2 regions of the Telluria sp. BA11 genome follow, and region 1 is predicted to be linked to the other one. Evidence: predicted binding sites of a transcription regulator. Region 1 holds the regulator's gene; the other holds the start of a gene.
What was found. Region 1 encodes NrdR, which represses ribonucleotide reductase genes. Its sites were predicted from a motif close to CACNANATNTNGTG; they were not measured.
Positions count from the first base shown of each region.

Region 2: a site for NrdR is predicted at 5,815-5,828, ahead of AC1MGT_RS08145 (ribonucleoside-diphosphate reductase subunit alpha). Genes of this name have one in related genera too.

Region 1 is NZ_CM155275.1:4,374,810-4,382,281, reverse strand. Features, by position in the region: gene ribD (bifunctional diaminohydroxyphosphoribosylaminopyrimidine deaminase/5-amino-6-(5-phosphoribosylamino)uracil reductase RibD) at 1-780, opposite strand, end outside; gene AC1MGT_RS19270 (GspH/FimT family pseudopilin) at 820-1,413, opposite strand; gene AC1MGT_RS19265 (type IV pilin protein) at 1,410-1,889, opposite strand; gene AC1MGT_RS19260 (pilus assembly PilX family protein) at 1,917-2,561, opposite strand; gene AC1MGT_RS19255 (PilW family protein) at 2,569-3,570, opposite strand; gene pilV (type IV pilus modification protein PilV) at 3,567-4,094, opposite strand; gene nrdR (transcriptional regulator NrdR) at 4,198-4,665, opposite strand; gene glyA (serine hydroxymethyltransferase) at 4,729-5,976, opposite strand; ZMP/ZTP riboswitch at 6,076-6,195, opposite strand; gene arsA (arsenical pump-driving ATPase) at 6,459-7,472, shown strand, end outside.
Region 2 is NZ_CM155275.1:1,870,361-1,877,832, reverse strand. Features, by position in the region: gene ffh (signal recognition particle protein) at 1-1,159, opposite strand, end outside; gene AC1MGT_RS08165 (cytochrome C assembly family protein) at 1,413-2,216, shown strand; gene AC1MGT_RS08160 (PP0621 family protein) at 2,216-2,464, shown strand; gene AC1MGT_RS08155 (sensor histidine kinase) at 2,478-4,151, shown strand; gene AC1MGT_RS08150 (sigma-54-dependent transcriptional regulator) at 4,170-5,603, shown strand; gene AC1MGT_RS08145 (ribonucleoside-diphosphate reductase subunit alpha) at 6,100-7,472, shown strand, end outside.

The DNA.
Region 1 (7,472 bases):
CTCGACCGCCGCGACGAGCCAGCACGGTTCGCCCTGCAGGATGTGCGCATCGGGATCGATCTCGAGGCGGCTGTCGACGATCACGCGGCGCGGCTGCATCGGCGTGGCCAAGCCCCGGACGGTGAGCTGCGGGTTGTCGGCCTTGACGGTGCCGATGCCGGTGACGATCGCGCTGGCGCGGGCGCGCCAGGCATGGCCGTCGGCGCGCGCATCCGGCCCGGTGATCCACTGGCTTTCGCCGCCGGCCAGGGCCGTGGCGCCATCCAGGCTGGCGGCCACTTTCAGGCGCACCCACGGCAGGCCGCGCACCATGCGCGAGAAAAAGCCAATATTCAATTCTTGCGCTTCGCGCGCCATGATCCCGGAGCGCACGGCGATGCCCGCCGCTTCCAGCTGCGCCAGGCCGCGCCCCGCCACGAGCGGATTGGGGTCGACCATGGCCGCGACCACGCGCCCCAGGCCGGCGGCGATCAGCGCGTCCGAACAGGGCGGCGTGCGGCCGTGGTGGCTGCACGGTTCGAGCGTGACGTACGCGGTGGCGCCACGCACGTCGTTGCCACGCGCAGCGGCGTCGCGCAGCGCCTGGATTTCGGCGTGCGCCTGGCCGGCCGGTTGCGTGTGGCCGGCGCCAATGACGACGTCGTTCTTGACGATCACGCAGCCGATGCGGGGATTGGGCGCCGTGATGAACATGCCGCGCGCCGCCCAGGCCAGCGCCGCGGCCATGCCTTCGGTGTCGTTGAGAATGGGTTGGCTGTCGTGCGTCACGTGGTCTTTCATCGGTGCGCATCGTGCAATGCGCTTGTTTTTAAGCTTATTTCAGGGCGGCGCTGCGACGCCGTCGCAGCCGGCGTCATGCGCCGGGTTGCACAGGCGCGGGCGGCCAAGCAGATTGATTTTAATACGGCGTACCCCGCCGCCGTGGAACAGCGACAGCGTGCCTGGCCGCGCTGCGGCGCTGCTCGTATCGCTGCAACTGCGTCCCGCGCCATTGTAGGCGATGTATTGCGGGGCTGCAGGGCTGGCAAAGGAATAGCTCACCTGCACGCCCTGCGGCAGCGTCGCGCGTACGGCCAGGATCTCGTCGCCTGCGCCCGCCTGGCGATTGTTGTCGCGATCGACATACACGGTCCAGCCACGCGACCAGTCGATGCCGGCCACGTCGTTGGATGTGAGGATCACGGGTTCGTTACGGGCAATTGCCATTGATCGGGTGAGCTGGACCGCACTGTAGAGGTCGCTGGCGGCCATGCGCAGTTCCTGGCCCTGCACGATCCGGTGCAGGCCGGGCGCCGCCAGCGACGACGTGATCGCCACCATGCCCAGCACCACGGCCAGTTCGGCCATCGACAGGCCAGTGCAGTGGCGGCGCAGGATGGCGCGGGCCAGCGTGGTCACACGAGGGCCTGTCATGGCCAGCAACGTGTGGGCTGGCCGATCGAACCACTTGCGCCACTTGCGCCGCTGGCGCCCTGCGCACCTGTGCTGTCCAGCGTCAGCGTGCCGCATTCCGGATCGGCAAATGCAGCGTTGACATTGACCGTGCCGGGCCGCGCACGCAGCACGATGCAGGCGGCAATTGACTGCTCCGGACAGGCCTCGCCGTCGAGCTCATAGGCGCTGGCGGCGGCGCTGTTGCCGAGCCAGGTGCGGAACTGACCCGCATCAAGGGTGCTTGTGGCCATCGAGAACGCGATATAGCTGTGATGCTGGGCGCGGTATTGTTCCTGGCGCTGCATCAGGTCGAGCAGCGCCAACTGGGCTTCGACCCGGCGCGCCTTGACGATCTGGCGCGCATACGACGGATAGGCCACCGAGGCCAGGATGCCGACGATTGCCAGCACCATCAGCAGTTCGATCAGCGTAAAGCCGTTGCGGTGTCGTGTCATGAACTCGCTCCTGTTTGCCCGGGTGCGTTATTCGGATGCCGCGGCAACCAGCGCGGACCAGTTGCCGATTTCGCGCCAGCCAACGCGCCGGCCATGCCCGCCGGCGGGTGGCAGACGGTAGTAGGCCTGCACGGCAGCCCCGGCGCCCGGCATGCTGCCGGCACCGCGCGCGGCGATGCGATACAGCTGGCCGTTGGCGGACGCCGGCATCAGCTCGATCAGGTAGCGTGGCGTCTCGAGTGGCAAGCCGCCCTCCCCTGTGGGCAGCGTGGCGCCGGTAAACGTGCCGAACGGGATGGCCGGGCCATCGTCAAGCGCCAGCCGGGCCAGCTGGCCATCGGCGTCGGCGTCGTGCGCACACAAACCGTTGTACGGCCGGGCGCCCAGGCACGCGCCGACAAAGGCATCCGCACTGCCGCCACGGATCGCGTTGGCGCGCGCCGAGCCTGGCGCTGCGCCACCGTCGATATCGTGTTCGGCATCGAGCAAGGCGGCTTGGGCCATGTGCAGGGCCAGCGCGCGCTCGCGTTCGTACGCAGCGGCACGGGTGCTTTGCAGCGCGCCGCGCGCAGAGGCGATGCCCGTCATGAGCACGGCCAGCATCAGCACGAGCGCGGTGATGAGCGCGATGCCGGCCTGGCGCCGCGGCATGGGTGGAAGTCGGTGGCGCATAGGCAACTCAAGGCGCCGCGGCCGGCGGCGCAGAAGGTGGCACAACGGGCGGCGCAGTCGCTGACAAAACGGGCACCTCAATCGGCACCGCAATCACGGCGCCATACACCTTGTGCATGCGCGCATCGCCGCCGCGATCGAGATCGGCCGCCGCCAGCCGGACACCCGGATCGGCAGCCGCCAGCGCACCGTCATACCCGGGACCAAACAGCCAATGGACGAGGCCCGCGCCCACACCAGGCGCCTGGCGCGGCCCATGCAGCAGCAAGCCAACCCGCACGCTCGCAACGTGCTTCCAGTGGCTGCGTGTGCGCAGATCGGCGGCACGCTCATCTAGAGTCGACCCGGCCAGCACCAGCGCCGCGTCGAGCGCCCGGATCGCGCTGGCGTTCACGTACCGGTTGGGCGCACCATCGCCATCGGTATCGAGGCCATACAGCACCTGGAAGCTGTCGACACGCCCTGCCACGGCATCGGACGACCAGTTGCCGGCGCCCCGGTATTTGCAGCGCAGTTCAGCGTCGCCCTGGGCATTGCGCGCAACGTAGAAAATGCTCCAGCCTTCCTGATCGCGGTGCACGGGAAAGCCGGCGCAATCGAGCGTGCCGCCATCGCCGTCCGGTGGCGCGCCCGTACCGGAAAAGCGCAGCGCCAGCACGTCGCTGCCGTTGACGGTCGCCGGAAGCGGCGCATCGATGCCAGCGCCGGCATGGGTCAGCGACGCAGCATCCAGCCCAGCGATCGCGGCAGGTAGCGCAGGATCGATCACCGGATGCGCGGCCCAGTCGACGTGGCCCGCCAGGCGCACGGCGCGCGCCAGCGCATCGAGCGCGTAGCGGCCGGCGTCATCCATCTCGGCCGCTTCGAGCAGCGCCGCATGCGCACGCGTGGCGCCAATCAGCAGCGAGCCAGCCGCCAGCAGCACGGCCAGGCCAAGCGTCATCGCGACCATGAATTCGGCGATGGTGAAGCCGCTCTGACGCACAACCCGGCGACGATGGCAACTCATCGCGCCACCATCAGCACGAACGCGGGCAAGTCATCGTTGCCGTGCCAGCCGATCTTAATCGCCACCGCGGCATGCGCACCGCCGCTGCATGCCCACCGATAGCGGCGGCTGGCGGCATCCCACGGGGCCACATCGCGGCATACGGCAATGCGCCCGCCGGGAAAGCGCCGGTGCACGAGCAGGCGCGTCTCATCGAGATCGAAGGCCGCCAGCGCCAGCGGATCGCATGCGGCAGTGCCGAAGCATGGGGCGGCGGCGACAGGCGGGCCGTCGGCGACGGCGTCATAGTCGAGCGACAGATAGGGATTGGCCGCATCGGGCAGGCTGGCCAGCGGCAGGTTGGCGCCGATGCGCGCCGCCAGCGAACTTGCGAGCTGGCCCGCTTCGGCCATCAGCGCCGCCTGCTGGCGCGTGCGCTCGGCCGCCAACTGGGCCGCTCCGGCGCCGACGATGCCGATGGCGAGCACGAACAGCGCCACCAGTACTTCGATGAGGGTAAAACCGCGGTGTGAATGGTTGCGCACGCAAGCCTCCCGATAACGAGCTACGACGTTATCAGGCCGGCTTTGCACGCCCGTGCGTCGGCGCAAGCGTACGCCGCGCCAATCGGGGAACCTTGAAAAGGGATTAGTTGTCGAGCTTTCGCTGGTGCCCGACTTCGGCCAGCGCTGCCTGGAACGAATCCAGGTCTTCGAAATTCTTGTAGACCGATGCGAAGCGGATATACGCGATCTTGTCGAGGCCCTTGAGCTCTTGCATCACGAGCTCGCCCACATGGCCGGTATCGACTTCGCGCAGGCCGCTGGTGAGCAGCTTTTCTTCGATGGAGGCAACGGCCTTGTCGATGGCTTCGGCTGCCACCGGCCGCTTGCGCAGCGCCAGCATCAGGCTGCCACGCAGCTTTGATGAGGCAAACTCGGTGCGGCTGCCGTTCTTCTTGACGATGATCGGCATCGACAGTTCGATGCGCTCATAGGTGGTGAAGCGCTTGTCGCACTTGCCGCAGCGGCGCCGGCGCCGGATGGCGTCCCCCTCCTCCGATACGCGGGTATCGAGGACTTGTGTATCTTCATGCTGGCAAAAGGGACATTTCATGGCGCCGGGGCTGCAATACTACATGGGGTACTTCCGGGCGAGCGAACCGGCCCGGAAGGCAAATCAGGCAGCGTAGACCGGATACTTGCTGGTGAGTTTCTTGACTTCGCCCTTGACGCGCTCGATGGTCGCAGCGTCGTGCGGGTTGTCCAGCACGTCGGCGATCAGGTTGCCCACGGTGACGGCATCTTCTTCAACAAAGCCACGCGTCGTGAAGGCCGGGCTGCCCAAGCGGATGCCCGACGTGACGAACGGCTTTTGCGGGTCGTTCGGGATGCCGTTCTTGTTGCAGGTCATGTGCGCCTGGCCCAGGATTGCTTCGGCTTCCTTGCCGGTCAGGTTCTTGGCGCGCAGATCGACCAGCATCACGTGCGATTCGGTGCGCCCCGACACGATGCGCAGGCCACGCGCGGTCAGCGTGTCGGCCAGTGCCTTGGCGTTCTTGACAACCTGCTGCTGGTAGGTCTTGAACTCAGGCGTCAGCGCCTCCTTGAAAGCGACGGCCTTGCCGGCGATCACGTGCATCAGCGGGCCGCCCTGGATGCCAGGGAAGATGGCCGAGTTGATGATTTTCTCGTGCTCGGCCTTCATCAGGATGATGCCGCCGCGCGGGCCGCGCAGCGACTTGTGCGTGGTCGACGTGACGAAGTCGGCGAACGGCACCGGGTTCGGGTACTCGCCTGCAGCGATCAGGCCGGCGTAGTGGGCCATGTCGACCATGAAGTAGGCGCCGACTGCCTTGGCAACCTTGGCGATGCGCTCGAAGTCGATCTTCAGCGAGAACGCCGATGCGCCGGCGATGATCATCTTCGGCTTGTGCTCGTGCGCCTGGCGCTCGAGCGCCTCGTAGTCGATGTCTTCGTCAGCGGTCAGGCCGTACGAGACGACGTTGAACCACTTGCCCGACATGTTCAGCGGCATGCCGTGGGTCAGGTGACCGCCTTCGGCCAGCGACATGCCCATGATCGTGTCGCCTGGTTTCAACACAGCGAAGAACACGCCCTGGTTCGCCTGCGAACCCGAGTTCGGCTGCACGTTGGCGGCTTCCGCGCCAAACAGTTGCTTCAGGCGGTCGATTGCCAGCTGCTCGACGATGTCGACGTATTCGCAGCCGCCGTAGTAGCGCTTGCCCGGATAGCCTTCGGCGTACTTGTTGGTCAGTTGCGAGCCCTGCGCTTCCATGACGGCTGGCGAGGTGTAGTTTTCGGACGCGATCAGCTCGATGTGGTCTTGCTGACGGACGTTTTCCTTCTGAATGGCATTCCACAGATCCGGATCGACATTGGCCAGCGTATGGTCTTTAGCAAACATGTAAAACTCCAATCGATAGTAATCCAGGCAACGAGCGGCGCTGTGTGCGGGTGCGGGAGCCAAAGGGCGCGGGCAGCCGCGATCGAACGCGTACCGGTTGATGGCTGCCCAGGCGAACGGCGTATGGCGTCTCACGTTCCCCGGTGGGTACCCACCTTTGCCGCGCCGCGCACCAATCGGTGGCGCTTGTGCGGTGTTTCGCCAGTTACGTGAGACGTAAAGTCCGCAAATTGTACTGAACTCCCCATTGAAGGGCAAGGAAAGCGCCATTCTGGTGACCAGTCAGGGCGCAATTGCCTGCCCCACCGCGGCCTCGCCGGCTTTCGCAGACAAATTACCGGACGATCCGGTTTGCTGGCCGGGTTCCGCTGTACCCTGAACTTCATCGGCAAGAAGCGGCCGCGCACGCAGTCCGTGCCTCAGGTTCGCCAGCTATTTTCCTGGCCGATTTTCATTCTCAACAATCACCGAAAGGTCAGACAATGGAAATCAAGGTACTGGGAACCGGCTGCGGCAAGTGTCGAGCCACGATTGCACGCCTTGAAAAAGCAGCCTTCGCTGCCGGGGTGTCCGTCGATATTACGCAGGTTTCGGCCCCGGAAGACATCCTGCGACTCGGCGCTACTGCGACGCCCGCTGTCCTGATCGATGGCGTGCTTGTGCATGGCGGCGGCATTCCAACGCCCGAACAGGTAGCAGACTGGCTCAGGCCCAACACGGCGCGCTTTCTGGAGCGGCCGACGCGGCACCTGTTCTTTACGGGTAAAGGCGGCGTCGGAAAGACGTCGCTGTCGACTGCTACGGCGCTTGCGCTTGCCGATGCTGGAAAAAAGGTACTCCTGGTAAGTACCGACGCCGCATCGAACCTCGATGAGATGCTGGGCATTACGCTTAGCAATAGTCCGACGCCAGTGCCTGGCGCACCCGGCTTGGCGGTGCTGAACATCAACCCGGACACTGCGGCCGAATCGTATCGCCAACGCGTGCTGGCGCAGATGGCATCCGGCGCGAGCGACACGGACCGTGCAACGGTGCGCGAACAGTTGTCCGGCGCTTGTACCACCGAAATCGCTTCATTTGACGAGTTTGCCTCCCTGCTGTCCGACGCAGCCGATGACTACGACCATATCGTGTTCGACACGGCGCCGACGGGACACACATTGCGCTTGCTCAGCTTGCCTCAGGCATGGAGTGGCTTTCTGGCCGGAAATGATCGCGGCGCCTCGTGTCTCGGGCCGCATTCAGGCTTGAAGATGCAGGAAGTGCGCTTCAAGGCAGCCCTGGACGCCTTGAGCGATCCCGCCCAAACCACTGTCATCCTGGTCTCCCGCGCCGACAAGAGTGCGATTGCCGAGGCGGCACGCACATCGGAAGAATTGCGCACGCTCGGTCTGAACAACCAGCGCCTGATCATCAATGGCGTGTTCCATGCAAGCGATCACGGCGACGTCGTCGCGGCTGCTATTGCCGCACTGGAAGAGCAGGCATTGAATGAG
Region 2 (7,472 bases), 2.5 Mb from region 1:
AATCGATGATGCCGACCATGCGCTGGACCGATTTCTCGGCCTGGCCCATGTTGGCGCCTGCCGCGGCTTGCTGGAACTGGGCCGGCAGCTTGTCCATCAGGCCGGCCATGCCACCCATCTTTTTCATTTGCGTCAGCTGCGACTTGAAGTCGTTCATGTCGAAACGGCCGCCAACCTTGATCTTGTTGGCCAGTTCGGCTGCCGCTTCGGCATCGACACCCTTGCGCGCTTCTTCGACCAAGGCCAGGATGTCGCCCATGCCCAGCACGCGGTTGGCCATGCGGGCCGGATCGAAGGCTTCGAGGCCATCGAGTTTTTCTGAGACACCGGCAAACTTGATCGGTTTGCCCGTCACGTGCCGCACCGACAGCGCCGCACCGCCGCGCGAGTCGCCATCGAGCTTGGTCAGCACGATGCCGGTCAGGGGCAGGGCGTCGTTGAACGCCTTGGCGGTGTTGATCGCATCCTGGCCCAGCATGGCGTCGACGACGAACAGCGTCTCGATCGGGTTGACGGCGGCGTGCACGGCCGCGATCTCTTGCATCATCGCTTCGTCGATACCAAGGCGACCCGCGGTATCGATGATCAGGACGTCGTGGTAATGCTTCTTGGCCCAGTCGAGTGCGGCCAGTGCGATGTCGACCGGCTTGTCATTGGCCGTCGACGGGAAGAAGTCGGCGCCGACCTGCCTGGTCACCGATTCGAGCTGCGCGATTGCGGCCGGGCGGTACACGTCGGCCGAGACGGTCAGGACCTTCTTCTTTTTCTGTTCCTTCAGGTACTTGGCCAGCTTGCCGGTGGTGGTGGTCTTACCGACACCCTGCAGACCGGCCATCAGGATGATCGCCGGCGGTTGCTGGGCGAACGACAGCTGGCTGGCCTCGGGGCCGAGGTCGGCGCCCATCAGGGCCGCCAGTTCCTTCTGCACCACGCCGACCAGCGCCTGGCCCGGGCTGAGCGAGCCGACGACTTCTTCGCCGAGGGCTTTTTCCTTGACCTTGGCGATGAATTCACGCACCGCCGGCAGCGCCACGTCGGCCTCGAGCAGGGCCATGCGCACTTCGCGCAGCATCTCTGCAGTGTTTGCCTCGGTGAGGCGCGCCTCGCCGCGCATGGTCTTGACGACCTTGGCAAGGCGTTGGGTGAGGTTATCTAGCATGTTCAACCTAATTAGTAAGGGCACATCGGACGCGCGGTCCCGGGCAAAATGCCGGTAGGCGAGCGCCGCCAAAGCGGCATTTTACCTTGCGCAGGTGCTGCTGGTTCTTCCGGCGGACGGCAGGCGCACATTTTTTCAGCAAACCGTGGCGTTTTGCGCTGGAGGAAAGCGTGGGCGGCGCCGCTCGCATGCCAGGTGGGCGAAAAATCCGCTCACCCCACGGCGGCACCATGCAATGGTGTAGACTCCCGTCATGCAGAATTTCCTCTTCCTTGCCGCGGCTTTCCTGTACGCGGTATGCGCCCTGCTGCCATCGCGCCGCGCGCCGGCCATCTCGGCCGTGACGGCCGGCGCGTGGGCGCTGCACGGCGTCTCGCTCGGCATGGACGTGATGGTGCCGGGCCGGCTGCGCGTCGGTTTCGCCATCATGCTCTCGTCCGCGCTGTGGGTGTCCGTGGCCGCCTACTGGCTCGAAAACCGCAATTTCGCCCTCGATGGCATGCGCCGCCTGGTGATGCCGTTCGCCGCCGTGGCCGCGCTGCTGCCGCTGCTGTTTCCCGGCACCCTGACGCCGCTGGCCGGCAAGTCGCCGGCGTTTGGCTGGCATATCGCGGTTGCGGTACTGGCCTACAGCACCCTGACCATTGCCGCCTTCCACGCCGTGCTGATGGCATTGCAGGAAGCGCGGCTGCACACCCGCACCGCCGGTGGCGGCCGGTTTGACGCCGCGCTCGACCAGTTGCCGGCGCTTCTTACCATGGAAAAACTGCTGTTCCGCGTGATCTGGATCGGCTTCGTCCTGCTCAGCCTGACGGTGCTGTCGGGCTTCGTGTTCTCCGAACAGGTGTTCGGCCGGCCGCTGCTGCTCGACCACAAGAGCGTGTTCGCGCTGCTGTCGTGGGCGCTGTTCGCGGCGCTGCTGGCCGGGCGCCGCTGGCGAGGCTGGCGCGGCAAGACCGCGCTGCGCTTCACGCTGGCCGGGTTTGCCACGCTGGCGCTGGCCTATGTCGGCAGCCGTTTCGTGCTCGAAGTTATCCTGCACCGGGGAACCATCTGATGCGACTATTATTCTGGATTGCCTTCATCGCCCTCGTCGTCTTCGCGGTGCGCAACAAGCTGCGCGCCATGAGCAAACGCGCGGCCGTACCGCCGCAGGCGCGCCCCGGCGCGGCCAAGGCGCCGGTGCAGATCGAAGCGATGGCCCAATGTACCCACTGCGGCATGTACTTTCCGGCGTCCGAATCGGTGCGCGCCGACGGCCACGACTACTGTTCGCCAGGCCACGTGCGCCTGCCGCCGCCGTAGGCGCAGGCCGGCCTTGACGCAACGCCGCATCCTGTCGCCCGAAGCGCGCGTCGCCCTGTGGCGCTCGCTGCAGACCTTCACGCTCACGCGCATCGTCATCGCGCTGGTACTGCTGCTGTATTTCGGTTTCAACTTCGAGAACGGCACGCTGCGCGTCACGCAGCAGGTGGCCCAGATCTGCCTGGGCTACGCCATCATGGCGCTGGTGTTCTCGTTCGCCGCGCGCCGCCAGCGCCGCTTCCTGGTGCAGCTCGGCGTGCAGGTCGCGCTCGACCTCCTGGTCATATCGCTGCTGTATCTGGCAGCCGGCGGCTTGCGCAGCGGCCTTGGCATCCTGTATCTGTTCCCGCTGGCCGGCGCTGCGATCCTCGCGCCCTTGCTGCTGGCGTTGTTCGCGGCGGCGGTGGCCACGCTGTTCTTGCTTGGCCTGAGCGTGTGGCAACTGGTCGAAGGGTTCGATCCGCCGCTGATGCAGGCGGGCCTGTTTGGCGCAGCCTTCTTCGCCGCCGTGCTGGTAACCAACCGCATGGCCGCGCGTCTGCTGGGACAGGAAGAACTGGCGGCCCAGCGCGGCGCCGACCTGCGCATACAGCAGGCGATCAATGAAATCGTGATCGCCGACGTGGGCGACGGCATCCTGGTGGTGGGCGCCGACGGCGCAGTGTTTACAGGTAACCCGGCGGCGCGCCGCATGCTCGGGCTGCAGGCCGACACGTCGGGCTTCCTGCTGCACGCGGCGCCGGCCTTCGAGCCGCTGGCCGGCGCGTTCGATGCCTGGCTCGCCGCGCCCGAGAACGATACCGCCTTCGTCACCGTCAAGCCCTACCGCGAAGGCGACGGCGCCGGCGACGTGCGTGGCCGGCGAGACCAGCCGGTGCACGTCAAGCTGCGCTTTGCCCGTGTGGCGGCGCCGGCCAATGCGGTGGGCGATGCCGTGGGCGAGGCAGGTGGGCGCAGCGTGATCTTCATGCAGGACGTGAGCGCCATCGAAAACCAGGCGCAGCAACTCAAGCTGGCGTCGATGGGGCGCCTGACCGCCAGCATCGCGCACGAGGTGCGCAACCCGCTGTCGGCCATCGGCCACGCGACGGCGCTGCTGGCCGAAGACCTGCACGGCCCGGCCGAAGTGCGGCTGCTGAAAATCGTCGGCGACAATGTGGCGCGCGTGAACCGCATGGTCGAAGACATCCTGCAGCTGTCGCGCAAGGCCCAGCCCAATGGCGAGCCGGTGCCGCTGGGCGCGTTTCTGGAACAGCTCAAAGCCGAGTTCTGCGAAATCCACGGCCTGGCCGATGATATAGTCTATATCGGCGATCCGGGCGGCAGCGCCGTGCGCTTCGATCCGCTGCACCTGCACGAAGTCCTGCTCAATTTACTCAACAACGCGGTGCGCTACGCCAGCCGCCAGCCGGTCAGCATCCGCATCTTTCCGGCGCGCGATGCGGCCGGGCGGCGCGAGCTGCACGTGCAGGACGACGGCCCCGGCATCACGCCCGAAGTGCGCGACCACCTGTTCGAGCCGTTCTATACCACCTCGAGCAAGGGCACCGGCCTTGGACTCTACCTGGCGCGCGAACTGTGCCTCAACAACGATGCGAAACTTGATTATGAATACCGGTTCGACCCGTCCGCACTGGGCCCGCGCAAGGCCAGCGGTCGCTTTGTCATCACCTTTGCCCTTGCCTGACGTGGCCGGGGAGCCGTCATGAGCGCGCCGCGCGTTTTGGTACTGGACGACGAGGCCGACCTGCGCGAGCTGCTCGAGATCACGCTGCTCAAGATGGGCCTGGACGTCGACAGCGCCGCCACGCTGCGCGAGGCGCGCGCGCTGTTCGACGAGCGCGATTACGCGCTGGTGCTGACCGACATGCGCCTGCCGGACGGCCTGGGCCTCGAACTGGTGCGCGAAATCGGCGCGTCCGGCAAGGGTACGCCGGTGGCCGTGATCACCGCCTACGGCAGCGCCGAAAACGCAGTGGTGGCGCTGAAAGCCGGTGCGTTCGACTACATCGCCAAGCCGGTGGCGCTGGACGCACTGCGCGTGATGGTGCGCGCGGCGCTCAAGCAATCCGAAAGCGCGGCGCTCGGTGACGGCGCGGCGCCCGACTCGCGCATGATCGGCAGCTCGCCCGCGATGGCGGCATTGCGGGCCCAGATCGCCCGCCTGGCGCGCTCGATGGCGCCGATCTCGATCACGGGCGAATCCGGCAGCGGCAAGGAGCTGGCCGCGCGCGAAATCCACGCCCAGAGCTCGCGCGCCGCGAAACCGTTCATCGCCGTGAACTGCGGCGCGATTCCCGAAACGCTGATGGAGGCCGAATTTTTCGGCTACCGCAAGGGGGCGTTCACGGGCGCGTCCGACGAGCGCGACGGCTTCTTCCAGGCGGCCAACGGCGGCACGCTGATGCTCGACGAAGTGGCCGACCTGCCGCTGGCAATGCAAGTGAAACTGCTGCGCGCGATCCAGGAGCGGCGCGTGCGCAAGATCGGCGCGACGGTCGAGGAGCCGGTCGACGTGCGCATCATCAGCGCAACGCACCAGGACCTGGCGCGCTGCGTCGAAACGGGCAAGTTCAGACAAGACCTGTTCTACCGGCTGAACGTGATCGAGCTGGGGCTGCCGCCGCTGCGAGAGCGCCTGGACGATCTGGCACCGCTGGTGAACGGCATCCTGCAGCGCCTGGCCGGGGCAGGGCAGGCCACGCTCGGAGCCGGGGTGCTGGACGCGCTGCGGGCGTATTCGTTCCCCGGCAATGTGCGCGAGCTGGAAAACGTGCTGGAGCGGGCGCTGGCGTTTGCCAACGATGGCGTGATCGAAGTGGGCGACCTGTCGCTCAAGGCGGCGCGGCCGATCGAACCGGCACGGGCGGAACTGGCGCCGCCGGCGGTCACGCCGCCCGTTGCCGCGGCGCCAGTCGCGCCGGCCGCGCCAACGGTATCGGCGCCGCCGGGCGTCGGTCCCGCCGAATTGCCCGGCAACCTGCCCGAATACCTGGAGCAGGTCGAACGCGACATCATCGGCCGCGCCCTGCAGCAAACCCAGTTCAACCGGACCCAGGCCGCCAGCCTGCTCGGCATCAGTGTCCGCCAGTTGCGTTATCAGATGCAGAAGCTGGACATCAGCGCGCCGGACGATTGACGGCCGGTCTGCGGCCGCGCGGCGGACCCGCGCGCCCGGTCATTTCCCTACAGTTTTTTCAGGTTAGTAGTCGCTTACCGCGTACTCCCCGTCCTTATGGCGACTCTCGAAAGTCAAGGCTCGCACGCGATAAAACTGAAAATTTTGGACATTTATTTGCTTGCCTGTACCGCAAACGAGGTACTACAATTAGTCTGATATCAACGCCCGGCACTAGATATAGTGGTAGTGACTGAAAAGGCACCAGGATTGCGGGCTGCGGCGAGTTGTTCATACGTTGTCCACAAGTTGCACACAAACTTATCCATCGATCGGTTAGTTAAGCACTTGTCGACACGCAATATTTACTAGTTCTTACCCTGCTTCTCTGGTTTGCCACCACAGGCCACCGGCTGGCAGGGCATCGTTTTTTAATTTGTTGACGGACCGGGTTTGCGCAATACGGCAAGACGGTTGCCACGTAGACAACGGCGGTCCGACCGCTCCTGGAGGCGCAATGCAAACAGCACAGAATAGTTCGATCAACCAACATGTCACCCCAGGATCGGCGCCCGCCGGCACCACCCCGGCCGACATCGTCGCCCGTGGCGACTACCGCGTCATCCGCCGCAACGGTTCGGTGGTGGCGTTCGAGCCACACAAGATCTCGGTCGCGATGACCAAGGCTTTCCTGGCAATCGCCGGTGGCCAGGGCGCCGTGTCGGCGCGCATCCGCGAGCTGGTCGAGCAGATGACCAACAACGTCGTCACCGCGCTGGTGCGTCGCCAGCCGAACGGCGGCACGTTCCACATCGAGGACGTGCAGGACCAGGTCGAGCTGTCGCTGATGCGTTCGGGCGAACACGATGTCGCGCGTGAATACGTGCTGTACCGCGCCAAGCGCATGGAAGAGCGCCGCGCCGCAAAAGAAGCCGCCGGTGGCGGTGGCGCCGTCGTCGCGCCGCAGATCCACGTCGTCGATGGCGGCGAGCGTCGCCTGCTGGACATCAACACCGTCATCGGTCTGATCGGCGCCGCCTGCGCCGGCCTCGAAAAGCACGTCGACGCCGACGCGATCCTGGCCGAGACCATGAAGAACCTGTACGACGGCGTGCCGGTCGAAGAGCTGCACAAGTCGGCCATCCTGGCTGCGCGCGCGCTGATGGAAAAAGACCCGGCCTACAGCCAGGTCACCGCCCGCATCCTGCTGCACACGATCCGCAAGGAAGTCTTCGGCCGCGAAGTGGCGCAAGCCGGCGCCGCCGCCGAATACCTGACCTACTTCCCGCAATACATCGCCAAGGGCATCGCCAACGAGCTGCTCGACGAAGAACTGGGCAAGTACGACCTCGAGCGCCTGGCCAAGGCCATCGTCGCCGACCGCGACCTGCAGTTCGGCTACATCGGCCTGCAAACCCTGTATGACCGCTACTTCCTTCACGTGCGCGACGTGCGCATCGAAATGCCGCAGGCGTTCTACATGCGCGTGGCAATGGGCCTGGCCCTGCGTGAAGACGACCGCGAAGCGCGCGCCATCGAGTTCTACAGCCTGCTGTCGTCGTTCGACTTCATGAGCTCGACCCCGACGCTGTTCAACTCGGGCACCCGCCGCTCGCAGCTGTCGTCGTGCTACCTGACCACCGTCGGCGACGACCTGGAAGACATCTACGACGCCATCAAGGAGAATGCGCTGCTGTCGAAGTTCGCCGGTGGCCTGGGCAACGATTGGACGCCAGTGCGCGCACTCGGTTCGCGCATCAAGGGCACCAACGGTCGCTCGCAGGGCGTGGTCCCGTTCCTGAAAGTGGTCAACGACACGGCCGTCGCGGTCAACCAGGGCGGCAAGCGCAAGGGCGCTGTCTGCGCCTACCTGGAAACCTGGCACCTCGA